Regions from separate parts of the Peribacillus sp. TH16 genome, predicted to be linked through region 1. Evidence: a T-box and tRNA genes for the amino acid it is inferred to sense, from the RefSeq annotation. Region 1 holds a T-box; the other holds one or more tRNA genes.
The links. A T-box is a leader RNA that pairs with one kind of tRNA and senses whether it is charged. The one in region 1 lies ahead of glyQ (glycine--tRNA ligase subunit alpha), so its partner is inferred to be a tRNA-Gly.

Region 1 (12,310 bases):
TTTTTCTAAAGTTAAAGAGCCCCGTTTTTTACCTAGCTCTATTAATTTTTCTTTCACCTGCTCAAGGCTAAATTCATTATCAACTTGTTTGGAACGTGCTGGTTTTTCAGCCATTAGTTCCCCTCCTTCCAGGACTTACACCTAAACAACTTACTACAACAATTTACGCAATTTGATGATTTCCATGGCAATTTGTGCAGCAGTTACATAATCACTACGTCTGACTGCATCTTTTTCTTCAACTTGTTTTTCTTTTATCTTTAACAACTTTTCATATTTCAACACTTGATTTATACAATCGGTCAGTTCTTTTTCGGTAACTTCCTCATTCACTGACATCATTTCTATTTCCGAAACGATCCTTCTCAAGTTTGGATCCGGTAAATAAGTAAGGAAAAAGCTTGTATCCGGCTCGTGTCCATCTTCATAGAACGCATATAAATAGGTGATGATTGCCTGATGTTCATCTACATGAAAGACTGTTTGCCCAAGCAACTGCTGAATTTTGAAAGTCATATCCCTGCTTTTCAGCATATGGGCAATTAACTTAGTTTCAGCATTATGGTGAGCTGGCTTTAACTTATGCTCATATTGCAGGGTCATTTTCTTTTGTATTGCAGGCTGCGGCAGTGTCCCCTTCTTGCGTTCTGCAAAAAATACCTGTCGCTGCTGCTGTTCCAACGCATCCAATGATAGAGAAAATTCAGAGGATAACTGCCGGAGATAATGATCCCTCTCCACAGCATTGGGCAATCGCGAAATTTCTCTAAGAACTTCTTCGATATATTGAATTCGATCTCCTTCATTATTTACGTTTTTTCCTCGTCGTAAATAATGCATTTTGAATGCCATGTAGGTTAAACTGGCCCCTATTACTTCAGAAACAAAGCTTTTTTCACCGAATTCCTTTATGTAGTCATCGGGGTCCAAGTTATCAGGCATCAGCGCGACCTTAACTGTAAAATCGTTGTCCTGTAACATATTAACTGCACGGTTTGCCGCATTCAATCCCGCAGAGTCCGAATCGTAGCAGATTAGTATCTGATCAGTATTTCTTTTTAATAGCTGGATATGCTGATCGGTTAGGGCGGTCCCCATCGTAGCGACCGAATTCTCTACACCCGCACGAACAGCTGAAATACAATCGGCAAAGCCTTCAAAAATAACTACTTGTTCTTTCTTTCGTATGTGAGGTCTTGCATGATGAAAATTATATAAAGTTTTACTTTTATTGAAGATTGGCGTTTCGGGACTATTCAAATATTTGGGCTCATCGTCCCCCATTGCTCTTCCCGAAAACGCAATCGTATTCCCTTGGTGATCCATAATTGGAAACATGACTCTATTTCTGAAACGGTCAAAATATGACTCGTCTTTTTCCCTAAAAATAATTAGCCCTGCTTGCTCCATAAATTCCGCTGGAAACCCACGTTTTAAAAGAAACTTGGAGACAAAGTCCCATGAATCCAATGAGTAACCAATTTGGAACTTTTCTATCGTCTCTTCTGTAAATCCGCGTTTAAGAAGATATTCAAGAGCTTCTTGACCCTCCTTCGTATTTACGAGGAGATGGTGGTAAAACTTTCGCAACAAGTCATGTGCTTCAAACATTTGCTGCGAGCCAGCAGGCATATTAGAACGCTGTGAGTCCTTATTTATTTCAACATCTAAAGGAACATTTCCTTTTTCAGCTAAAACTTTCGCAGATTCCACAAAATTGTAGCCTTCTATATCCATTAAGAAAGTGAAAATATTCCCGCCTGCCCCACAACCGAAACAGTGAAAGATTTGCTTTTCAGCTGAAACGGAAAACGACGGCGAGTTTTCACCATGAAAAGGACAAAGGCCAAAGTAATTTCGCCCTTGCTTCTTCAGCTGGACATATTCTCCAATTAAATCAACAATGTCAACAGCTTCACGAATTTGGTTTATTTTCTCATCTTCTATACGGCCATTTGTCATTTTTCCACCTTGCAATTTTGGTGATAGTTTCTAATTCGATACCGACTTCTAATTCCCTGCAAAATTCGACAAAGTTTTCAAAAGTTTATTTGTAAAACATGTTCGATCTTCCTTTGTGAATGCTTTCGGCCCTTTCGTATGTTTACCCTGCCTGCGAAGTTTCGCTGACTGATAACGCATATCTAGGAGCATAAAAATATTCTCGTCTGTGTATTCTTTTCCCCTCGGTGAAAGAACATAAACGCTTTTTGGAAGCAGGGTTCCAGCCAATCCAATATCTGCAGTTACAACGATATCACCCTTTTTTACTGAATTTACTATATAAAGATCGGCCGCTTCTTTGTCCGCATCGACATATACCCATTTACCTTCAGGGTTGTTCATCATATTTTTATATGACGCAACAAAACAGACTTCGACATCGTGCAATCGTGCACAATGAAGGATCTCGTCTTTCACCGGACATGCATCGGCATCGACGTGTATGGTTGGTTTATTATTCATACCTTTTAATTCTACATCTTTCTGCATAATCCTTTTTCTCCCCTAAACTTTATCGAGATATAATGTAACTTTCAGCCATGGGTCAGAGAATATTCTCTAAAAGAGCCAACCTTTTTAATTCAAGGAATCTCTTCTTAGTAAAGTTACAATGCTGCTTTTACCTTGATTCAGAGTCAGCCAATTTAAAATTATACGGAACATGTCGAATTATTTTTATGATAAAAACCTTGACTTCTCATTAACCTTTAGTTTATTCCTTATTAATTAAGTCTAAACCTTAAGATTACTTTTTTCTCACAATTTTTTATTATAGTCTATTTGATTAGAAGATGCCAACATTTAAATTCCGATTCTTATTTTATACAAATCGATGGAATTTCAAATGTAAAAAGAGAAGAAATTTATGTAATTATTTCCTATTTCTGTGCGAAATTCCCTTAAATCCCCTTAGCATTAAAATGTGAGCTGACACTTAAAGTGTCTAGCTCACATTTTGGTTTACCTTAATTTAAGAATTAAATAAATCCACCTATCAACGATCTTTTTTTTGAAGGATATTGATAATCAAATTGGCTGTTTCTTCAACAGCTTTATTCGTAACATCAATGATTGGACAATTCAACCTCGAAATGATTGTATCAAAGTACGTCAGCTCTTCTTTTATCCGTTCCACATTTGCGTATATAGCATGATCATTAAGCCCCAGGGACTTTAATCGCTCTTTACGAATATGGTTCAGCTTTTCCGGACTAATCTTTAAACCAATACATTTTTCAGGTGGGACCAGGAATAATTCTTCTGGTGGTTCCACTTCAGGCACTAAAGGTACATTAGCCACTTTATAACGTTTATGGGCCAAATATTGAGATAGAGGTGTTTTGGAAGTGCGTGATACACCTACAAGGACGATATCTGCTCGTAAAATACCACGGGGATCCCGCCCATCATCATATTTTACCGCAAATTCAATGGCTTCGACTCGCTTGAAATAATCATCATCAAGCTTTCTAACGAGACCAGGTTCATTAAGCGGCCCTTTTGGCGCTCTTTTCTGAAGGATGTCCATGAGCGGCCCTAAAATGTCATAAGCAGACAGATTTTCTTTTTCGACCTGTGCTTTCATGTAAGCTCTAATAGTTGGCTTAACAAGGGTATAGGCAATGATTGCTCCATCTAATTTTGCCAGTGAAATTACTTCATCCACGTTTTGTTCATCTTCAATATACGGAATCCGTTTTATGGAAAAAGCAGATCCCGAGAACTGGCTTGCAGCTGCTTTAGTAACCAATTCCGCTGTTTCCCCCACTGAATCCGATACAACATATATAATAGAACCGTTCATATTCTCCGTCATTCCTTTTGCAAGCCCCCTAATAGCCTTCATCAGCTAAAGCTACGAATGCTTTTGTTATATTGGTTTTTGTAATTCTTCCGATTACTTCATAGCCTTTTTCTGTTTCTTTGACGACCGGTAATGAGTCGATTTGTTTATCAATCAATTTTTTGGCAACATCAATCAATAAGTCTTCTTTTGAACACATCGTAATATTGGGCATCCTAGTCATAATAATATTGACTGGAATGGAGTTAAGTTCTTGCTTACCTATACTTGCACGCAACAAGTCTTTCCTTGATAAGACACCAACTAGCAGAGCATGCTTATCGACAACAAACATGGTACCGACATCTTCTAAAAACATCATGACGATTGCATCATATACGGAAATGCCTTCATCAACAACCACAGGGATCGATTGATAGTCTCGTACATAAAGATGGTTCAAACTATCTGTCAAAAGCTGTGTTCCTGACCTGCCTGTATAAAAATACCCGACACGCGGCCTCGCATCAAGAAAGCCTGCCATCGTTAAGATAGCAAGATCCGGACGAAGTGTCGCTCTTGTAAGGCTCAGTCTATCGGCAATATGTTCACCTGTAATCGGTCCATTCTCTTTAACAATTTGTAAAATATGCTCCTGACGCTTATTCAATTGGATTATAATCACCACCCCACTGCTTTCGCAGAGAAAAGTAACAAAAGTTATTCATCTAACAATTATATACTATATTATTTAATAAAAGCGAGGTTTGTCCTATTTATTGACCATTTAATATTTTAAGAAATCGGAAACCTTTATATAAAGTGTCTCCGATTTCGATGAATCCTTTCAATTATGAAAGGATAATTTTATTCATAGCCGCAAAGCCTGAAACTAAATCGCTAATTTCTTTCATTAGGGATAAGCGGTTATTACGGATTGCTTCATCATCTGCCATGACCATTGTATTCTCGAAATATGATTCTATTTCCGATTGAAGCGAGATAAGATGTTCAAAACGCTCTTTCTCTTTTTTAGTTTCAGCATATCGCAATGCTACTGTTTGATATTTTTCATAAAGCGCTTTTTCCTGCTCATTTTCAAAAGCATTCGGGTCAACTGTCACTTTATGGTCACACTTTACAGCAATATTCATAACACGACTTAATGCTTCGAGGCTTTCTTTAAAGCCTGCTTCATCTTTTTTCGCGTCCAATACATGAGCACGTTCTACTAAAGAGTGTATAAACCCAATCTCGTCGATCAGAACAGCATCAATTAAATCATAACGAATCTGCTGTTCTTGAAGTAAATGTTTTACCCGCGCTTTAAAGAAGGTAAACATGTCTGCTTTTACTTCCTCTAAATCGCGTTTTAGAAGACCTTTTGATTCAAGTCCTTTAAGTCCTAGAGTAATAAGCTCTTCTAAAGAGATATTCCATTTTTTCTCCGCTAAAATTTGAACAACACCGCTTGCCTGTCTTCTCAATGCGTATGGATCCTGGGAGCCGGTTGGAATGACGCCAATAGCAAAGAATGATGCGAGAGTATCAATTTTTTCGGCTATACTTACAACTGCTCCAATAACAGAAGGCGGCACATTGTCATCCGCATGTCTTGGCATGTAGTGTTCATTGATTGCAGCCGCTACTTCTTTTGCTTCTCCTTTTAGGAGCGCATACTTCTCACCCATATACCCTTGCAATTCGGGGAATTCATAAACCATATGACTGACTAAATCAAATTTAGCAATTTCAGCAGCACGAAGCGCCAGATCCTTTTCTGCCTTTAAATTCAAAGCATCTGCCAGAACGCCTGTCACCGCTGTTACACGGGCTGTTTTCTCAGCTAAGGTACCTATTTCTTCATGATAAACGATGCTGTCGAGTTTTTTCAAAGCATCTGCTATCTCTTTTTTCTGATCTTCTTTAAAGAAGAATGCCGCATCCGATAAACGCGCACGCAACACTTTTTCATTTCCTTTAGATACCTTTTCTAGATGACGGTCATCTCCATTACGAACGGTTACAAAGAATGCAAGTAACTTGCCGCCTTGATCTTTAACTGGGAAATAACGTTGGTGCTCCTTCATTGAAGTGATCAAAACTTCAGCTGGAAGTTCAAGGAATTCTTCTTCAAAATGGCCAAATAACACCGTTGGGTACTCTACCAAATTATTGACTTCTTCAAGCAGATCTTCATCAACTGGGATGATCCAGCCTTTTTCCTGCTCAAGACTTTTAATCTGTTCTAAAATAACACTACGACGTTTTTCTGGATTAGCCATGACAAACTGGTCTCTTAACGTTGCTTCGTACTGTTCAGGATCCTCTATCCTTGCAGCTTCTCCTAAGAAGCGATGTCCCTTTGTTTCACGGCCAGTTTCAACATCAGCTATGGAAAATGGCACTACTTCGTTGCCGAATAATGCAATCAGCCATTTAATCGGACGGACAAAACGAAGGTCTTGGTTGGCCCAACGCATATTTTTCGGGAACGTCATCCCGCTGATAATTTCCTGTAACTCAGATAAAAGCTGGGAAGTCGGTTGTCCTTTAATGAATTTATTTACATGGGCATATTCAATACCCTTAAGTTCTTTAAAATAAATATCCTCAGCGGTCATCCCTTGGCCTCTAACAAACCCTAATGCTGCTTTAGACCAGTTTCCTTCACTGTCCAAAGCAATTTTTTTAGCTGGTCCTTTTGCTTCTTCTTCGATATCTTTTTGTGATTCTGAAACGTCTTTTACCAATATGGCCAAACGTCTTGGTGTGGAAAAAGCTTCAACCGCTCCGAATTCAATTGCTTTTTCCTTAAGCCATTTCTGTACTTTATCTGACAACTGTTTCATAGACGCTGTCACAAAACGAGCCGGCATCTCTTCCAATCCAATTTCCAATAACAAATCACGCTTGCTCATTTGTATTCTCTCCTTTCACTTTTAGAATCGGGAAGCCTAATTTTTCCCGCTCTTCATAGAAGGTTTTGGCAACCTTACGTGCTAAGTTACGGCAGCGGGCTATATATCCCGTTCTTTCCGTTACTGAAATCGCACCTTTTGCATCCAAAAGATTAAATGTATGTGAACATTTTAAAACATAATCATAGGCAGGATGTACAAGCCCTTCTTCCATTTGGCGATGTGCTTCCTTTTCATACATTGTGAAAAGTTGAAATAACATATCAAGGTCGGATGTTTCAAACGTATATTTTGAATGCTCGTATTCCGGCTGTCCAAAAATATCCCGTACTGTAAATCCTTCTGTCCATTCTAGATCAAACACATTTTCTTTTTCCTGAATGTAGGAAGCAAGACGCTCGATTCCATATGTAATTTCCACGGAAACCGGCTTACACTCAAGACCGCCTACCTGTTGGAAATACGTAAATTGTGTAATTTCCATTCCATCAAGCCAAACTTCCCAGCCAAGACCAGCACAACCTAATGATGGGTTTTCCCAGTTATCTTCTACAAAGCGAATATCATGCTCAAGCGGGTTAATACCTAATGCGCGCAATGAATCCAAATACAGCTCTTGGATATTGTCTGGTGATGGCTTCATGATTACTTGGAATTGATGATGTTGATAGAGACGGTTAGGATTCTCTCCATAACGACCGTCTGCTGGACGGCGGGATGGCTCCACATAAGCAACACTCCACGGTTCAGGTCCAATTGCTCTAAGGAACGTATAAGGGCTCATCGTTCCTGCCCCCTTCTCGACATCATAAGCATTCATTAATATGCAGCCTTGTTCAGACCAATGCTTTTGTAAAGTTAAAATCATATTTTGAATATTCATCGTACACCTCCAGATTATTTAAAACGCCTCTTTATGAAATTAGGGACGGGAACTCCTATACCAGTAATTTTGAATCGTTTATCGGCCACGCATGCATTTCACCAATTAATTCAAGTGTTTTACCGGTCCATTCATTGTTATTCTTTCGCATTTTTGCAAACAAAAAACTCCCGTCTCTATGCGAAATGCATAGGGACGAGAGTTTACCCGCGGTTCCACCCTAATTGCCGTTAATAAACCGGCCTCTTTTCAAAGCTACATGCTCCGGAACGCCTTCCCTGTAAATCCATACCCCGGCTTTCACCATCCCGGGTTCGCTTTTTATGGAGAATGACAGATACTCTTTTCCATCAACGCAATCTTCTTATTTTAATGATTAGAATTTTATACAATCAAGCCTGGAATGTCAATAGGTCAAATCTTAAAACATATCTTTCATCGTATCAATCTGTTTTAAGAACTTTTTTGATTTTAAATGGAGGCCTGAATACTCTTCATAATAAGCATCAATGATTTTCTGCAGTTCTTTTTTCGTTTCAGGCTTAACCGAAATGTTTCCGAGCCTTGATAAATCCAAATAATAAAATATTCGCAGCAATTTAACGGCTGCGGGTGAAATTTTATAGTGATATGGGTCTTTTCCCAGACAGCGGTGACAAATAAAACCACCTTCCCGTAGCGAGAAGGAGAATTCTCCTTCTGTTTCACCACAAACAGCACATTGATTTAGTACTGGGTTAATCCCGTTGACGGGCAGCATCTTCATTTCGAAAATAAATTTCAAAACCTCCGCGTCATATTCTTCGTTTATGTAATGCAAGGTTTGCGAGAGTAATTCAAACAGATATGGATTTGGTTTCTTATCATCTACGCTTTTATCAACCAATTCAACAATGTATGAAGCATATGCAGTGGCAAAAAGGTCCTCCCTTATAAAACGAAGGGAGTCGACCATTTCTCCTTGTTGAAGACTTCCGAGTCCGCTTGATGTAGAAACAAGGAAATACCCGGAGCAAAAAAGTTGGGTGACGGCAGCAAGCCTGCTATTAGGTTTACTGGCTCCTCTAGCCATAACTCCAATTTTCCCTAGCTCACGGGTATAAATAGTAATAATTTTGTTGTTTTCTCCATATGCAGTCCGTCTTATGACAATGCCTTCACATTTTTGGAGCATACCAAGACACCACCCATGCTTGCCAAGACTATCTTATGAAACAGGAAAATCAATATCTGCTAGCTCATCACTCAATACTAAGGGTCTTTCCTGTCTTTCGACTTCTATCTCCTTAAACAGCAAATAGGTGTCCACATTACCTGTTTCACTAAATAACTCCCAGGTAAAATCCAACATATAAAGCCCACCTTTCATTTTTAACTAGCAATATAAATATCCGACCATATGATTAGCTTGACCTTTTTCCACACTTTCATGAAGCGTAAATTTTGCTAATTAATACTCACTTTCATTGAAACCATAATCGCGAAGTTGGCTCGCTTTGTTACGCCAATCCTTCTGTACCTTCACCCATAGTTCCAGGAATACTTTCGAGCCTAATAAATTCTCGATATCAACCCTCGCACGGCTACCGACTTCTTTCAACATTTTCCCTTGCTTACCAATAACAATACCTTTTTGTGAATCACGTTCTACCACAATCGTAGCCATAACATTAATTGTATCACTGTTATCCATTTTTTTTATTGAATCGATAACAACAGCCACTGAATGGGGAATCTCCTCCCTAGTCAGGTGCAGAACTTTTTCGCGGACCAATTCAGAAATAATAAAACGCTCCGGATGATCAGTTACTTGGTCAGCTGGATAAAACTGTGGACCTTCAGGAAGATGCTCCTTGATTTGCTCAAGCAGTGTATCGACATTATTGCCTTCAAGCGCTGAGATTGGAACCACGGCCGCGAACGGATAAAGCTTTTGATATTTCTCAATAATTGGGAGTAAATCATCAGGGTGCATAGCATCAATTTTGTTGACTACAAGGAAAACAGGTGTTTTTACGGTTTGTAGTTTTTCAATGATAAACTCATCACCACGTCCGTATCCTTCTGTCGCATTAATCATGAAGAGAATCAAATCGACCTCTTTCAATGTATTTGTTGCTACCTTCATCATAAAGTCTCCAAGCTTATGCTTCGGTTTATGAATCCCCGGTGTATCAATGAATATCATTTGTGAATCGTTTTGTGTAAGTACACCTTGAACCTTGTTTCTCGTTGTTTGCGGTTTATCACTCATAATGGCAATTTTTTGACCAATAACCCGGTTCAAAAATGTACTCTTGCCAACATTAGGTCGTCCTATAATCGAAATAAAACCTGATTTGTAACCTTTTACTTGTGTTTCGTCAAATAGTTTATTCATTTAAATCCTCCGGTGAAAAAGCTCCTGGAAGCAATTCCTGTACTGTTAGTTCTTTAATATCCCCGTTTAAGTTGGTTAAAACAACCAACATATCTTGTTCACATAGTTCTGAAATAACCTGCCTGCACGCTCCGCATGGGGAAACAGGACGATCAGTATCTGCCACGACTGCTAGTTTTGTGAACTTCTTATCATTATGAGCATAGGCACTGAATAAAGCGGTTCTTTCTGCGCAATTGCACATACTATATGCAGCATTTTCTATATTGCACCCATGATAAACCTTACCATCGGCAGTTAATAAAGCAGCCCCTACTTTGAATTTTGAATAAGGTACATAAGCCTTTTCCCTTGCTTTTTTAGCTTCCTCAATCAATTCATTCGTATTCAATTCACATCTTCCTTTCAAATTGGATACCATTTCAACCACCTATAGTCCAAACTTCGGCAAAAAGATAATCAATCCAACTATTATAGAAAATATAGCATATATGAATACAGCTCCGGCTGCAATATCTTTTGCCTGCTTAGCAAGGGGATGGATTTGGTCTGTTACCAGGTCTACAACTCTTTCAATCGCTGAATTAACGAGCTCTAATGTAATCGTACCAGCAATGGCAGCCAAAATGAACAGCCATTCCATCCCATTCAATGAAAAATACCAACCAAAGAATACGACGATTACTGTTAATACGAAATGAATCTTTATATTACGTTCTGTTCGAACTGCTTCCAAAATCCCCTGACAGGCAAAAGAGAAGCTTTTTATTAAAGGATACTTTTTTTTACCCTTCTCTTGAAAGTCCATATTCTTCCAAGATCTCCTTTTGTTTAGTAAACATCACTTTTTCATCTTCTTCAGTCATGTGATCAAAGCCTAGTAAATGAAGAAAACCATGAAGAGCTAAAAACCCAAGTTCACGGTCAAAAGAATGTCCGTATTCTTCTGCCTGCTCCTTAGTACGCTCAATGGAAATAATAATATCACCCAGCATACGAGGCATTTCGGCCCCGATAATTTCTACTTCATCTTCACCCATCTCTTCCAGTGCAAAAGAAATGACATCGGTAGCTGCATCTTTATGGCGATATTCTTTATTGATTTCCTGAATTCTTCTATTATCTACAAAAGTGACAGACAGTTCCGTATCTTCTTCAATATTTTCTTTTTTAGCCGCAAATTGCAGAATACTTTCAACAAGGTTCTGAGCTTTTTCCGTAACTTCGTTCGTTTCATCCATTAAATCGATTGCTAAAATCATTCTTTCACCTTCTGTCCTAATTTTTCCGGCTCCGGATATTCAATCCTGGAGTGGAAGATACCATTAAGCGATTCACATAAGGAATGCTTCACGATACTTAATTCTCTCATAGTAATGTCACATTCATCAAATTGACCGTCTTGAATTCTGTCCTGAATAATAAAACTTACCAGCTCTTCAATCTTCTCAGGTGTAGGGTGCTGCATCGATCTCACCGCGGCCTCTACACTATCAGCAATCCCTATGACAGCGACTTCCTTCATTTTCGCTCTCGGGCCTGGGTAACGGTAACAGGCTTCAACTGTCGTATCATCCTGCTTCTTCGCCTTATGATAGAAAAATTTCAATAAAGTAGTCCCGTGATGCTGCTCCGCAATATCAACAATCTCTTTCGGGAATTTATGACTGCGCAACATCTCACCACCATCAACAGCATGGGCAATGATGATATCCCTACTCGTTTCCGGCTGCAGTCGATCATGCGGGTTTTCCTCATTCATCTGATTCTCGATGAAAAAATGCGGACGTTTCGTCTTGCCTATATCATGATAATAACTGCCGACCCTTGCAAGCAATCCATTTGATCCAATAGCTTCACAAGCTGATTCCGCTAAATTGGCCACCATTACACTGTGATGGTAGGTTCCTGGTGCTTCAATTAAAATTTTTCGTAGTAAAGGGTGGTTTGGATTTGAAAGTTCAATTAGCTTCATCGATGATAAGATCCCGAAACCTGCCTCAAAAAACGGTAACAGGCCCATTGTCAAAACAGCTGAACCCACTCCCGATCCTATTGCTGCAGCAGCATAGTACAAATACTCCATTTTAGTATAATGCCCGTCCATTATAAAGATAAGCGAAAATACAAATGCCATATTGATTAAAGACATCAGAAGTCCTGCAATCAGAACTTTTGATTTGAAATTGGGGCGCGATAATATAATGATTGCCGCCAAACCCCCGAAAATAATATAAAGTCCCATAGAGAAATCTAGATTTCCAGGTGTATCACCATTAAATATAATCGTACCATACGAACCTAATAAAATAATCATTGCTACAGCTAGCTTATCATTC
Region 2 (12,310 bases), on a different contig from region 1:
TAGTTTAAACTTCATCTAATTATAGCATTAAACAAACAGACTAAAAACCAATCACACTCCATCCAAAATCGAGAAAAATTTATAAACGATATTCGGTGTATATCTGCTCGAATCCTCGTACGTCCAGTATCGATGGCGACTGTTCATCGTATGGGCATTCACAAGCGGCATTCCGTTCTGATCCTTCGCCGTTACAATCAAGTTATGATCAAAGCGTCCGTTTCCTTCGAAGTCAATACACATGATATCGCCTATATCCATCTCCTCAGCTGTTTCTAAACGTTTTGTCTGGATTCCCTTTCCGCCAGCGAGCAGATTATATAAGGAGTGTGCAGTCGTCCAGGTATAGCTCCAGCTTTTCCCTCTTATCCACCAGCCCTTATTTTTGTTTGGCGCCCCCCACATTGGGATTCCTCCTGCATGCAAACATTGTGAAATGAAATTCGTGCAATCATCAGTGAACTTGTGGTACGCAGGATTAAATTCATTCCACCACCGCTCGGCATACTGGACGGCCTTCATCCTGTCATACTTATAAGAAAGTCGCTCCGAACCTTCTTCCCATTTTGGAGGCACCTCTTCTGGTTCAAAGCTTGGTACAAGGTCACGTTCATCTATTAAATACCCATCTCTAAACCTCGCCTCCCTTTCTTCCATTTCCTCTTCTATATAAAAAGAATCTTCCTGCTTCAATAAATATTGTAGATGTACTTTATAGGTCAATACCGTATCCTTTTCTTCCTTTCTCTTCGAGTGAACCTTTCCTGCAGCATTTACCCGCACAATTTCCGTAGAGCGGTTCCGCATTAACTCCTTTTTCAGATGCAATTTTCTTTCATCGCGTTCTTGAGTATCAGAAGTATAACACTCCACTCTTTCTTGCAAAAGCTGTTTCAATTGTTCCCTCAAAATTATGCCCCCCTTCATACCATCTATGCTAATGTGTATGTATGAGGGCATGGACAAAAACACAACTTCATTAAAGAAGAATATATTAATGGCCTGTTTTTGTTCATTTCCTCGAAATAAACTCTTATTAACAAAAGAAACTAGCAGAAACGCTTCGAACATCACGAGCCAAGGTATCCACTTGATTAAATAATATATCTGAAAAATAAAAGGTATTATTAGCCTATCATCACAGCAGAATACAAAATCTACTCCCCTGTATTCCGGTTGAAAGGTTTTGAGCTTCTCCCGCCCTATATAAAAAATTAGCCGGCAATCAGAAAGTTGTCCAAGCATATCGAGGACTCTTTTTTACCTACATATTAAACCCTCATCCTCACATTTCTACAAAAAATAAAAAAAGCCGTCCCGTTAAATTTCTTACGAGGCGGCTATATCTGATATATTTAATATTATTGATGCTCCAAGGTAAACTGCAGTCCTTTTTCAATTTCTGCACGAACCTCTTCATCGGTTTCGTTCATTAAAGCTTCCTCTAAAATAGAAACTACTTGTTTCCGTCCAATTTTCCCAATCGCCCAGGCCGCGGTTCCCCGTAATACAGGACGTGGATCTTCCTTCATGATCTGAATCAATTCGGGTAGTGACGTTTCATCTTTAAAGTGGGCTAATGCTAAAATGGCATTTCGCTGGATTGGCTTTTTGCCTCGCCACGAACCAGATACATAGCCGTATGTTTCTTTGAAATCCCGATTTGAGATCGTAAGCAGAGGCTTCAACAACGGCTTCGCAACCTCAGGGTCAGGCTCCATCTCTTCATGAAAGTGAAAATCCATTCCTTTGTTTTTCGGACAAACAGTCTGGCACGTATCACATCCGTACAAACGATTGCCTATTTTCGTCCTGAATTCATCAGGGAGAAATCCTTTTGTCTGCGTTAAAAAAGCAATACAGCGCTTAGAATTCAGCTGGCCACCCTGCACAAGTGCACCTGTTGGACAAACATCCACACATTTATTGCAAGTCCCGCATTGATCTTCCATCGGTTGATCCGGTATAAATGGCAAGTTTGTAATCATGTCACCTAAATATACATAAGACCCAAACTCAGGAGTAATGATCATACTATTTTTAGCACTCCAGCCTATTCCTGCACGCTCAGCAACAGCACGATCCGATAATTCACCAGTATCTACCATAGACTTTACCATTGCTCCTGGCACTTTATCTTTAATAAAATCCTCAAGTAACTGCAATTTATTGCGAAGAACCGTATGATAATCCGTTCCCCAAGAGGCCCGGCAAAAAATCCCACGTCGCTCACTTTTTGTGCTTTGCGGTGCATTCTTCAATTTAGAAGGATAGGCCAGTGCAATCGAAATAATGGATTGCGGTTTATCAAAAATCATTTCAGGCCTGACCCTTTTTTCAATATCCGGTTCTTCAAATCCTGACTGATAATCTAGTTCCTGCTGACGGATCAGCCGACTTTTCAATTCCGTGAAATTAGAGGCTGATGTAAACCCAATTTTATCAATGCCAATCTCTTTACTATATATAATCACTTCTTGCTTAAGTGTATTCATATCCATATTTATCACCTTCGTTCATTCATTATTCCCATCGAAGCTTGTATTCATTTCAAACCATTGCTATCTATGATAAACTAATTGCAATCATTTTTGGAGGTGTAACGCTTGGAAATTAACATTTCCGCTAATCTTAGCAGTAAAATCCCTGATTTCAAAGTTGGGATCATTACATATGAAAACATCGAAGTTGGCCCCTCCCCGCAAATGGTCAAAGGAAGACTGCAGTTATTTCAAGAAGCTCTTTTCTTCGATCTAGATGAAAAAGAATTAACCGATTTCCCGGGTATCAAAGAGTGGCGAAAGATTTTCAAAACGACCGGAACGAATCCGTCACGCTACCGTCCTTCCGTGGAAGCTCTATACCGTCGTGTTAAAAAACAAAATTACTTAACATCTATTCATTCCGCTATCGACCTGAATAACTTCTTCTCCCTTTTATATGAAGTGCCTATTGGCATATATGATGCGGATAAATTAACAGGAGATATCTCGATTAAAATTGGCGAGAGTACAGACGAGTATAACGGCTTGAATGGCCGCTTGAATTCAATGGAAAACATGATTACTTCTGCCGATCGTGATGGAGCATTTGGAAGCCCCTACGTTGATTCAGAACGAACAAAGGTCACGGAAGAAACGAAAAAGGCAATCCAAATCATCTATTTACAACCAAAGACACCAATCAAAGAAGCCCATCAGCTAACAGAGTCCTTAATGAAAATGTTCCTCGAAATCCACGGTGGAGAAGGAACTTATTCCATTTTAGAAGTATAATAACAATCGAGCAGAACTAAACCCCCTTCCAAAATCGGAAGGGGTCTTTTTATAGGATAGGATATCAACCTGTGAATGTTTTTTCTTCTATTACAAACACATTCCCCAGTTTTGGATTCACTTGATACGCTTCCTGACATCATATCAACTAGTTTCTTAGTCACCCATGATCAGCCTCATCTCATACTACTTTCTTAAATTATAGATAGGTACATACAAATCTAGACAATAAAAAAAACCCTACTGTAAACAGTAGAATTCTCATTATAAAATATTTAAACGCAAAGCTTCGTTCTCCAGGTAACGAAACCCTGCGTTATGAGTATGTATTGGAGCGGGTGAAGGGAATCGAACCCTCATCATCAGCTTGGAAGGCTGAGGTTTTACCACTAAACTACACCCGCGTATTCTTGTAGAAATTTGTCGAATCGCTATCAACAAAATTAATTATATAGTTTATATTAAATAAATGCAATAGTTATTTTTAAAAAAATAATAAAAATTTAATGAATGTTACAATAGTATATTCATCACTCTATTAAAGATGTTAAAAAGTTCTCTAATAACAGAGAACTTTCCCTACATCTCCACTGTTAAGACCAGATGACTTCCATTAACGACGGGTATACCTGCTCCGCTGTTTCAAGTAACATGATTAACTTCCTGAAAGCTAGATCTGGTAAAAATTCTCCCTCAAGGGAATAAGAATAACGAATTGAAATAGTCCCTTTTTCTTCATACAACTTTGAATATCTAAAATTAGCATTATATTCATTTAACAGTGTATGTACATCCCGCCTTTTATCAGGATTCTTCAACTCGGCAACATTAAAGCAAAATAAATCCGCCACATTTTCATTTTGGTTGAAAGCAAAAACTAAAAGAACCTTCCAGCCATCTTTTAACTTTTGCTCTGCTCTAAAAAAGGTGGTGTCATCTTCTTTCAACTCATTCATATAGATTTTCTCGCGCGTTAAAAAATCTCGAAATTTAGCAACGTTTGACATGATCCATCACCTTTCTGTATGTATTTACATTTTATACTGAAAATTGGCATTTTTACAGACTTTTTGAATAAACCCTCTATTTTCAGCTAGTGCATTCATTCAGTTGAATTGAGGGAGCCAATAATAAGAACTCCCTTAAACAAAACTCTAAGGTTAGCTTGAAACTTCTCCCCTAAACTGAAGAGCTTCTTGGAGGTCCAAAATCTCGTGACGAATTTTTGAAAACCCTTCAATTTCTGGTACGGTTTTATTTGTTGAAGATTGATCTTTATCTGCAGCTATTGCCATGGTTTCAAAAACATAAAGCAATTGAGCGAGATCCTTCTCTGAAAGAACTGGACGTTCAGAGTATTTCAAGCTGGCATTTAGATAATACCCCAATTGTTCTATTGAGAATATTACGGGCCATAGAGACTCTAATCTGGCCTTGTTTTTGAATATCTCACCTAGAGACGTATTGTATACCGTTAATAGATTGACCATATTGGTTTGCATTTTGCTTCGTTCACTGCTCTCATCAAATGTAAGGGTCCTATTATTTTCAGAGAACGCCATTAATAAAAATTGACCCTGACTTCGAATCGTTTTCGCGATAAAATGACTCAGAAGACTGGACGCTGATCGACTTCCGACTAACAATGACCCAGCAAGGCCTATAATACTCCCTACAACGATATCAGTTATCCTTACTGTTGCAAAGAAACTGAAGTCGTAACTTTGAGTTGAATATTCTGCCATGATTAAAGCTGAAGGTGTAAAGAACATCGCAGCTAACCCATAATTCCGAACGATAAAAAGCTCTGTAATGAAAGTCAAACACAAGATGATTAGCACAATAATAAACTCGTTATGAACAGATGCAAGAATCAAACTTGCTAATAGGAGCCCAATGATTGTCCCGAAAGTCCTTTGAACAGCACGATGAAATGTGGCGATAATGGTAGCACCGGACATTACTGCAGCACAGGATAAGGGCACCCAATACGAACGATTAAAACCGGCTGAATAAGCGATGATAGCGGCGATAGTAAGGATTGTTCCATATCGTACAGAAGTGAGAAAGACTATGGAGTTTTTATCAAATGCCCCCAGAAATATGGTTTTTAGAGAAGGCTTTGAGATTAAGACTTCTTGATGAATTTTTTGAACCGGTTCATTCATGATGGCATCTGCATTATAGATTTTTATGAATAAATCTTCTACTTCTTTATCAACCTGCTCTGGCTGAAGAATCTTTGATTTATTTTTCGTTTTAGATCCAATAGAGTCAGCTAATGCCTGAACGGATTTCCCTAATTCAGGTGGAAGTACGATCTTATTGTTCAAAGAAATTTCAAGAACTCTCAAGAATATCGCGTTTGCATGTTCATTTAAAAGAAACAACCGCTTAAATATATCTGTACTTCTCTTGGCTGAATACCCGGCTAAAAGCGTATTTTCTGCTTGCTTCATTGCTAGTACCGTTCTGTGTCTTGCTGTATTAAACTTCTCTGTCCCTATTGAATCAAAGAATACCGCCAACTCTCTATACACTTTTTCCACTGCATTAGTTTCAGGTCCATGGGGATTGTAAAACCAGCCTAACATACAGATTATCCAAGATAATGCCCCACCTAATAAAACAAGCCCTCCACGTAACGGCGCAAGTGATTGATCAATAGGCATACCTGTAGCAAGCGCAAAACTCAAAACGAAAAATATTGCCGAAGGACCAGTGATATTTAAAGCACCAAAAATGAAAAATACACATGCCCCAATAATCCCCATCACTATAGCTGTCCCTAGCTGATATGGGGCCAAAAGGGTTCCTAAGACAACAGATAAAGAAAGGCCCCACATTACAAAGAAAATCTTTTTAGCTCTTTGCTCATACGGTTGGTTAAACACGTATAAATAAGAGAATCCACCAATTCCTGCCAGTAAACCGTACTCAAAATTCCCAAATAATAATCCTATGAATACAGGTAATGCAGCAGCAATTCCTGCACTCAATGCCTTTATCCACGGAAATGGATTCTTTTTTATTTCAAAAGCCTGTTTAAATGTCGTATGTATCGCTTCTAATTTCGGAGACTTTGAAGATACTCTTTGTTTATTTTTGCCCATTTCACTTTTCCTTTCATTAAATAATTCGCTCCCTATCTTCTCTTTTGACGCTATTCAACCGTTATCTTGATGGCTTAATCTAGAGCTTCTTTTAATATCCTTCATTAACAACAAAAGATACCTTAAAGGAAGAGGAATATACGTTAATCTTTCTCGTATCTAGGAAAAGGGAAACGGCCTTCCCCCGATTGAATATCGAAAAAAGGCCGCTTATTATATACCCTTAATTATTTACTCTTTTTTCAATACTGTTTTAAAGACTATGTCACACCAATGTTACCCTCTACTAGGTTCCCATGCTTAGAGCGTAGCGTATTTAGGTTCTGCAACTTTTACAAGTTGTTTACCCAGATTCGTTCCTTTAAATAAACCTAGAAATGCATCAGGGGTATTTTCAAACCCTTCAATAATGGTTTCTTCATACTTCAATTTTCCTTGCTGTAGCCATTCCCCTAAATCTGTCGCACCTTCTTGGAATCTTTCGGCATAATTACCAACTGTGAAACCTTTCATAAGTGCACTCGTTTTGATCATCGCCGATTGCAGACGCGGCCCTAAATCTTTTCCTTCTGCATTATAAGAGGAAATCGCTCCGCATAATGGAATACGAGCATTTGTATTTAAAAGTGTGAAAACAGCATCCGTTACCTCACCGCCAACATTATCGAAATAAACATCGACTCCGTTAGGAACAGCGTTTTTTAAATCTGTCGCAAAGCTATCTTTTTTATAATTAACAGCTCCATCGAAGCCAAGCTCTTTTGTTAAATACTCAAGTTTTTCATCTGAGCCAGCAATGCCTACTACCTTAGCACCTTTGATTTTAGCAATTTGTCCAACTACTGAACCAACAGCCCCAGCTGCTCCAGAAACCACGACTGTTTCACCTTCTTGAGGTTTTCCGATATCGAGCAAACCAAAGTAAGCTGTTAAACCAGTCATCCCGAGAATCCCTAAATGAGTTGTGACAGGGGCAACTTTAGGATCAATCACTCGGATTTCTTTTTCATTGACCACCGTATACTCTGCCCAGTCGATATTCCCAACAACAACATCTCCTTGTTTGAAGGAATTCGAATTGGATTCTACCACTTCGGCTACAACGCCTCCAGTGATGACCTTATTCAATTCAAATGGAGCTATATATGATTTAGTATCTTGCATTCTTCCACGCATGTATGGATCGACAGATAAATAAAGCGTCCGTAATAATATTTGATCTTCTTTTGGTGTGGGAACATCACTCTCCACAAAGTTAAAATCTTCTTTCGAAGGCATTCCTTTTGGTCGGTTTGCCAGGGTGATTTTTTGTTGTTTGGATTGTGTCATTTTGTGTTCCTCCTTGATTTTGAATACGTAATATCTAAAAGTAAGCGTATCACTGTTAAAGATCCTTGGTCAAAAATTATGCCCTCTTGATAATTCCATACTTTTCTATATGTAACCCTTACTAAAATATCTAAATCCTATGATATCTATTATGTCCTATCTATTTCATTCATATAAAGGTCATCTGGATTAGGGCAAACTCCTGTATATTTTATACAAAAGGCTTTGGTAAACATTAAAGTTGATTTATGATTTGTTCAACGGCTTCATCTAATATGAAGTATCACTTATTTAACAAATCATTCATGCACGGATTTTAGCTACGGCATCCCTATGTTTGCTTTTTTGGTAGATTAACTAGCAAAACAAAGTCATGTTACCAGTTATTTCGAAAAAACCACTAAATAGAATAATTAACTTAGAAGTTCATATTCAATTCATAACTTCTTTGTATACTTCCTCTTGTAAAAAGGATTAAGAAAGGATGTAAATAAATATGTCAGAAGTAAAAAAGCAAAAAGGATGGCGCCAGTTTATTCGATTAGTTCAACAAACAAAGCCTTCTAAACTAATGATAGGGATTGCTTTAGTATTAAGCTTAAGTACAACAGGTGTAGGATTATTAGTCCCGTTATTCACAAAGAATCTTATTAATGATTTTTCAATTAGCTCACTAAGCACTGAACGGATCACACTTCTCGTTCTTGCAATTATTGTTCAAGCATTGGCTAGTGGATTTTCCATCTATTTATTAAATCGGATCGGGCAATCTGTAGTAGCGGGTATTCGAGATCAACTATGGAGAAAATTACTTGTATTACCCGTGAATTATTTTGATGAACATCAATCAGGAGAAACAGTTAGTCGAATGACAAATGATACAACTGTAGTGAAAGGATTAATTTCGGAACACCTATCTAATTTCGTTACAGGAATCATTTCCATTGTAGGCTCCATGATTGTGTTATTTGTACTGGATTGGAAAATGACATTGTTGATGCTCATTGCAATCCCACTCTCTGTTTTAATATTAATGCCGCTTGGCAAAAAAATGCATCAAATATCAAAGGGGATGCAGGATGAGACAGCAAGTTTCACCTCAATTCTCCAACAGGTGCTAACCGAAATCCGTCTAGTTAAAGCATCCAATGCAGAAACATTTGAATATCAAAATGGAAATAAAGGGATTACCAAATTATTTCAATTCGGATTAAAAGAAGCAAAAATACAAGCTTTAATTGGCCCACTAATGAGTTTAGTCATGATGGCATTACTTGTCCTAATTTTAGGTTATGGGGGAATGCGTGTTTCTTCAGGAGCTCTGTCAGCTGGAGCTTTAGTTGCATTCATTATGTACCTTTTCCAAATTATCATGCCAATGGCTCAATTAGCAGGTTTCTTTACACAATTCCAAAAAGCTACGGGTGCAACAGAGCGTATAATTTCCATTTTGGATTCAGAAGAGGAAGAAGACGCGAATCAGCAAGTTCAAAATATCAATCAATCAATCACCGTGGATCATCTAAACTATAGTTATAATAATGGAGAACAGGTACTTAAAGATATAAGCTTTACCGTTGAAGCAGGTAAAGTCACTGCAATTGTCGGCCCAAGTGGCAGCGGAAAAACGACTCTTTTCTCATTATTTGAGCGTTTCTATAAACCACAGCAAGGCTCTATCTCCATAGGTGGGAAATCCATAAATGATTTCACACTCCTTTCATGGAGAAGCCAGATTGGTTATGTTTCGCAAGAAAGTCCTATTGTATCAGGTACAATTAGAGATAATATTTGTTATGGAATAGATCGGGATATAACAGATGAAGAATTAAATCAAGTAGCTAAAATGGCGTATGCCGATCAGTTTATTTCTGAACTTCCAAACGGATATGATACTGAGGTTGGTGAACGAGGTATGAAATTATCAGGCGGTCAAAGACAAAGAATTGCGATTGCTCGTGCATTTTTAAGAAACCCAAAAATATTAATGCTTGATGAAGCTACCTCAAGCCTAGACAGCAAATCGGAACATGTTGTTCAACAGGCGTTAAATGATTTAATGAAAGGCAGAACAACAATAGTAATTGCTCACCGCCTATCGACTGTCATTAATTCAGATCAAATCATCTTCCTAGAAAAAGGGAAAATAACAGGCAGCGGAACACATAAAGAACTATATAATACGCACTCATTATATCGCGAATTTGCTGAACAGCAGTTAAACAAACTTGAACTAGCCTAATTCATCGAAAGGAAAGAAGAAGGATGACAAAAATATTAATTGTCGATGATGATGCCCATATTCGCGAACTTATACAACTCTTGTTAAGAAAAGAAGGGTTTGATCTATATGAAGCCTCAGATGGGCTACAAGCATTGAACTTAATGGAGAAGGTAAAAATCGATTTAGCAGTTATTGATATAATGATGCCTAACATGGATGGATGGCAATTATGCAAAGAGATACGGGAATTTAGTGATATCCCCATTTTAATGCTGACGGCAAAAGGAGAAACAACACAGAAAGTAAAGGGATTTGGTCTTGGGGCAGATGATTATCTTGTAAAACCATTTGAGCCAATCGAATTAGTCCTTAGAATAAAAGCATTATTAAAACGGTATAAAATCACTATTTCTCAAACATTAAAGATAGGTGAATTAAAGATGAATCGCAACACACATGAAATGTCATTTAAAGACCTGGAATATACGATTCCTTTAAAAGAGTTTGAAGTGTTATTTAAACTAGCAAGTTATCCTGGAAAAACTTTCTCTAGGGAAGAACTTATTGAAGATATTTGGGGCTATGATTATGAAGGTGATGAACGAACTGTCGATGTTCATATTAAAAGAGTGAGAGAACGGTTTCCAGAATTGGAATTCCCATTTCGGATTCGAACGATTTGGGGATTAGGTTACCGTTTGGAGATAACAAGTTGACGGCCAATCGATTTTTCAAACCAATACTTGGCGGACTGTTTTTTCTGGCGTTTATGTCGTTTTGTTTTTCGGCTGGTTACTATATCATTCAGCTATTGCCTTTAAGACTATCCGATTTTGTTCAATATCTAGCAACAATCATGACTAGCATCGCCATTATGATATTCATTGGTTATCTTATGCATGCTATAAATCACAATAAACGCGTAAATTTTTACCTGGAGATCATTGATGCCTTAAGGAAAATTGCCAATGGCGATTATAATGTCCATTTGGATTTTAAAATGGATAAGAGAAACGGCGAAATAACCGAAATCATTAACCACTTCAATCACATGGCCAAACAATTGAAACAAATGGAAGAAATGCGGCAGGAATTCATCTCTAATGTCTCACATGAAATACAGTCGCCTCTTACTTCCATTGTAGGATTTGCCCAAGCGCTTCAATTTAATAAGCTGACAATAGAAGAACGAAATCATTACCTCCATATTATTGAGACAGAGAGCCGGAGATTATCTAAATTAAGTGATAATCTTCTGAAGCTTACATCCCTTGAATCCAAGCATCATCCGTTTGAAAAAAAAAGCTATCGACTAGATCAACAAATTCGAACAATTATTTTGGCTTGCGAACCGAATTGGATGCAAAAAGAATTAGTAATGGATGTATCATTAGAAAAGATTTCGGTCTTTATAGATGAGGATTTAATGAGCCAAGTATGGACAAATTTAATACACAATAGTATCAAATTCACCCACTATCATGGAACAATTACTATTCGATTACAACAGATTGATGATCAAGCAGTCATAAAGATTTCTGATACTGGAATTGGCATTTCAGATAAAGACCAGCTTCACATATTCGAACGATTCTATAAAGCAGACCAGGCAAGGGAACGCTCAAAAAGTGGGAGTGGTTTAGGTTTATCGATTGTGAAAAAGATTATTGATATGCATGATGGGACTATATCTGTTAAAGGTGAACTCGGAAAGGGAACGACTTTTACAATACGAGTACCAATATCATGAAGAAATTTTTCATGAGCGATTTTCTTATTTTGGGTATAATTCATGCTAGGTCTCCTGGTTTTGATAAAAGTGTCCTGAGGCTGGCCAGCCTCAGGACACTTTTACCATACCAAGGGTCTTTTTACGCTCAAATCTCATTTTTATTCATTGGAGTGCTGCCGCCTTAGCTCCATAAGAAAAAACCTGCCTAAGCATCTCCCTTATTGAAGTAAAGCACCTGTTACTTTAAGTACAATATTTCACAACCTTCTATCTATTAAGCAACCTAACTTCAGCCCAATAATTGAAAAAAATATTCAATATTATACATAATAATTACACCTAATATTAGAAAAATAAGGGTGGTGACATATTATTTTGAGTTCTTCAGGTACTTCCACTCAAGAATAGACTGAAAGCATATAATAAAAATAAATAAAGTATCAAAAGCCAATTCATATCATTTGTACTTACCGACGGAAAAGTGCATAAAAAGATGACTAAGATAACGCCTCTTCCCCATCGGTCAACAATTTTATCAGAAGTTTCCGAAATCTTTTTCTTTTCTACACCAAGTAAAAAATAGCCCAAAACTTCACAGAACCTTTGAAAATTATTTGGTATGCACAAATTAAGCATC

Region 2: it has a tRNA-Gly gene. The T-box ahead of glyQ (glycine--tRNA ligase subunit alpha) is inferred to sense a tRNA for this amino acid. The anticodon was not compared.

The regions. Positions count from the first base shown of each region.
Region 1 covers NZ_JAEKEM010000009.1:1,098,358-1,110,667, forward strand. Annotated here, with positions in the region: gene rpoD (RNA polymerase sigma factor RpoD) at 1-114, opposite strand, end outside; gene dnaG (DNA primase) at 154-1,962, opposite strand; gene JFV29_RS19325 (YaiI/YqxD family protein) at 2,011-2,466, opposite strand; gene JFV29_RS19330 (pyruvate, water dikinase regulatory protein) at 2,999-3,808, opposite strand; gene JFV29_RS19335 (helix-turn-helix transcriptional regulator) at 3,837-4,475, opposite strand; gene glyS (glycine--tRNA ligase subunit beta) at 4,639-6,708, opposite strand; gene glyQ (glycine--tRNA ligase subunit alpha) at 6,695-7,591, opposite strand; T-box leader at 7,780-7,954, opposite strand; gene recO (DNA repair protein RecO) at 8,013-8,765, opposite strand; gene JFV29_RS19355 (YqzL family protein) at 8,799-8,942, opposite strand; gene era (GTPase Era) at 9,042-9,971, opposite strand; gene JFV29_RS19365 (cytidine deaminase) at 9,964-10,392, opposite strand; gene JFV29_RS19370 (diacylglycerol kinase family protein) at 10,402-10,779, opposite strand; gene ybeY (rRNA maturation RNase YbeY) at 10,757-11,233, opposite strand; gene JFV29_RS19380 (HD family phosphohydrolase) at 11,230-12,310, opposite strand, start outside.
Region 2 covers NZ_JAEKEM010000002.1:1,709,036-1,721,345, forward strand. Annotated here, with positions in the region: gene JFV29_RS08255 (amidase domain-containing protein) at 52-909, opposite strand; gene queG (tRNA epoxyqueuosine(34) reductase QueG) at 1,362-2,501, opposite strand; gene JFV29_RS08265 (B3/B4 domain-containing protein) at 2,607-3,275, shown strand; tRNA gene JFV29_RS08270 (tRNA-Gly) at 3,606-3,679, opposite strand; gene JFV29_RS08275 (YbjN domain-containing protein) at 3,869-4,282, opposite strand; gene JFV29_RS08280 (FUSC family protein) at 4,436-6,388, opposite strand; gene JFV29_RS08285 (NADP-dependent oxidoreductase) at 6,689-7,717, opposite strand; gene JFV29_RS08290 (ABC transporter ATP-binding protein) at 8,208-9,959, shown strand; gene JFV29_RS08295 (response regulator transcription factor) at 9,983-10,657, shown strand; gene JFV29_RS08300 (HAMP domain-containing sensor histidine kinase) at 10,621-11,691, shown strand.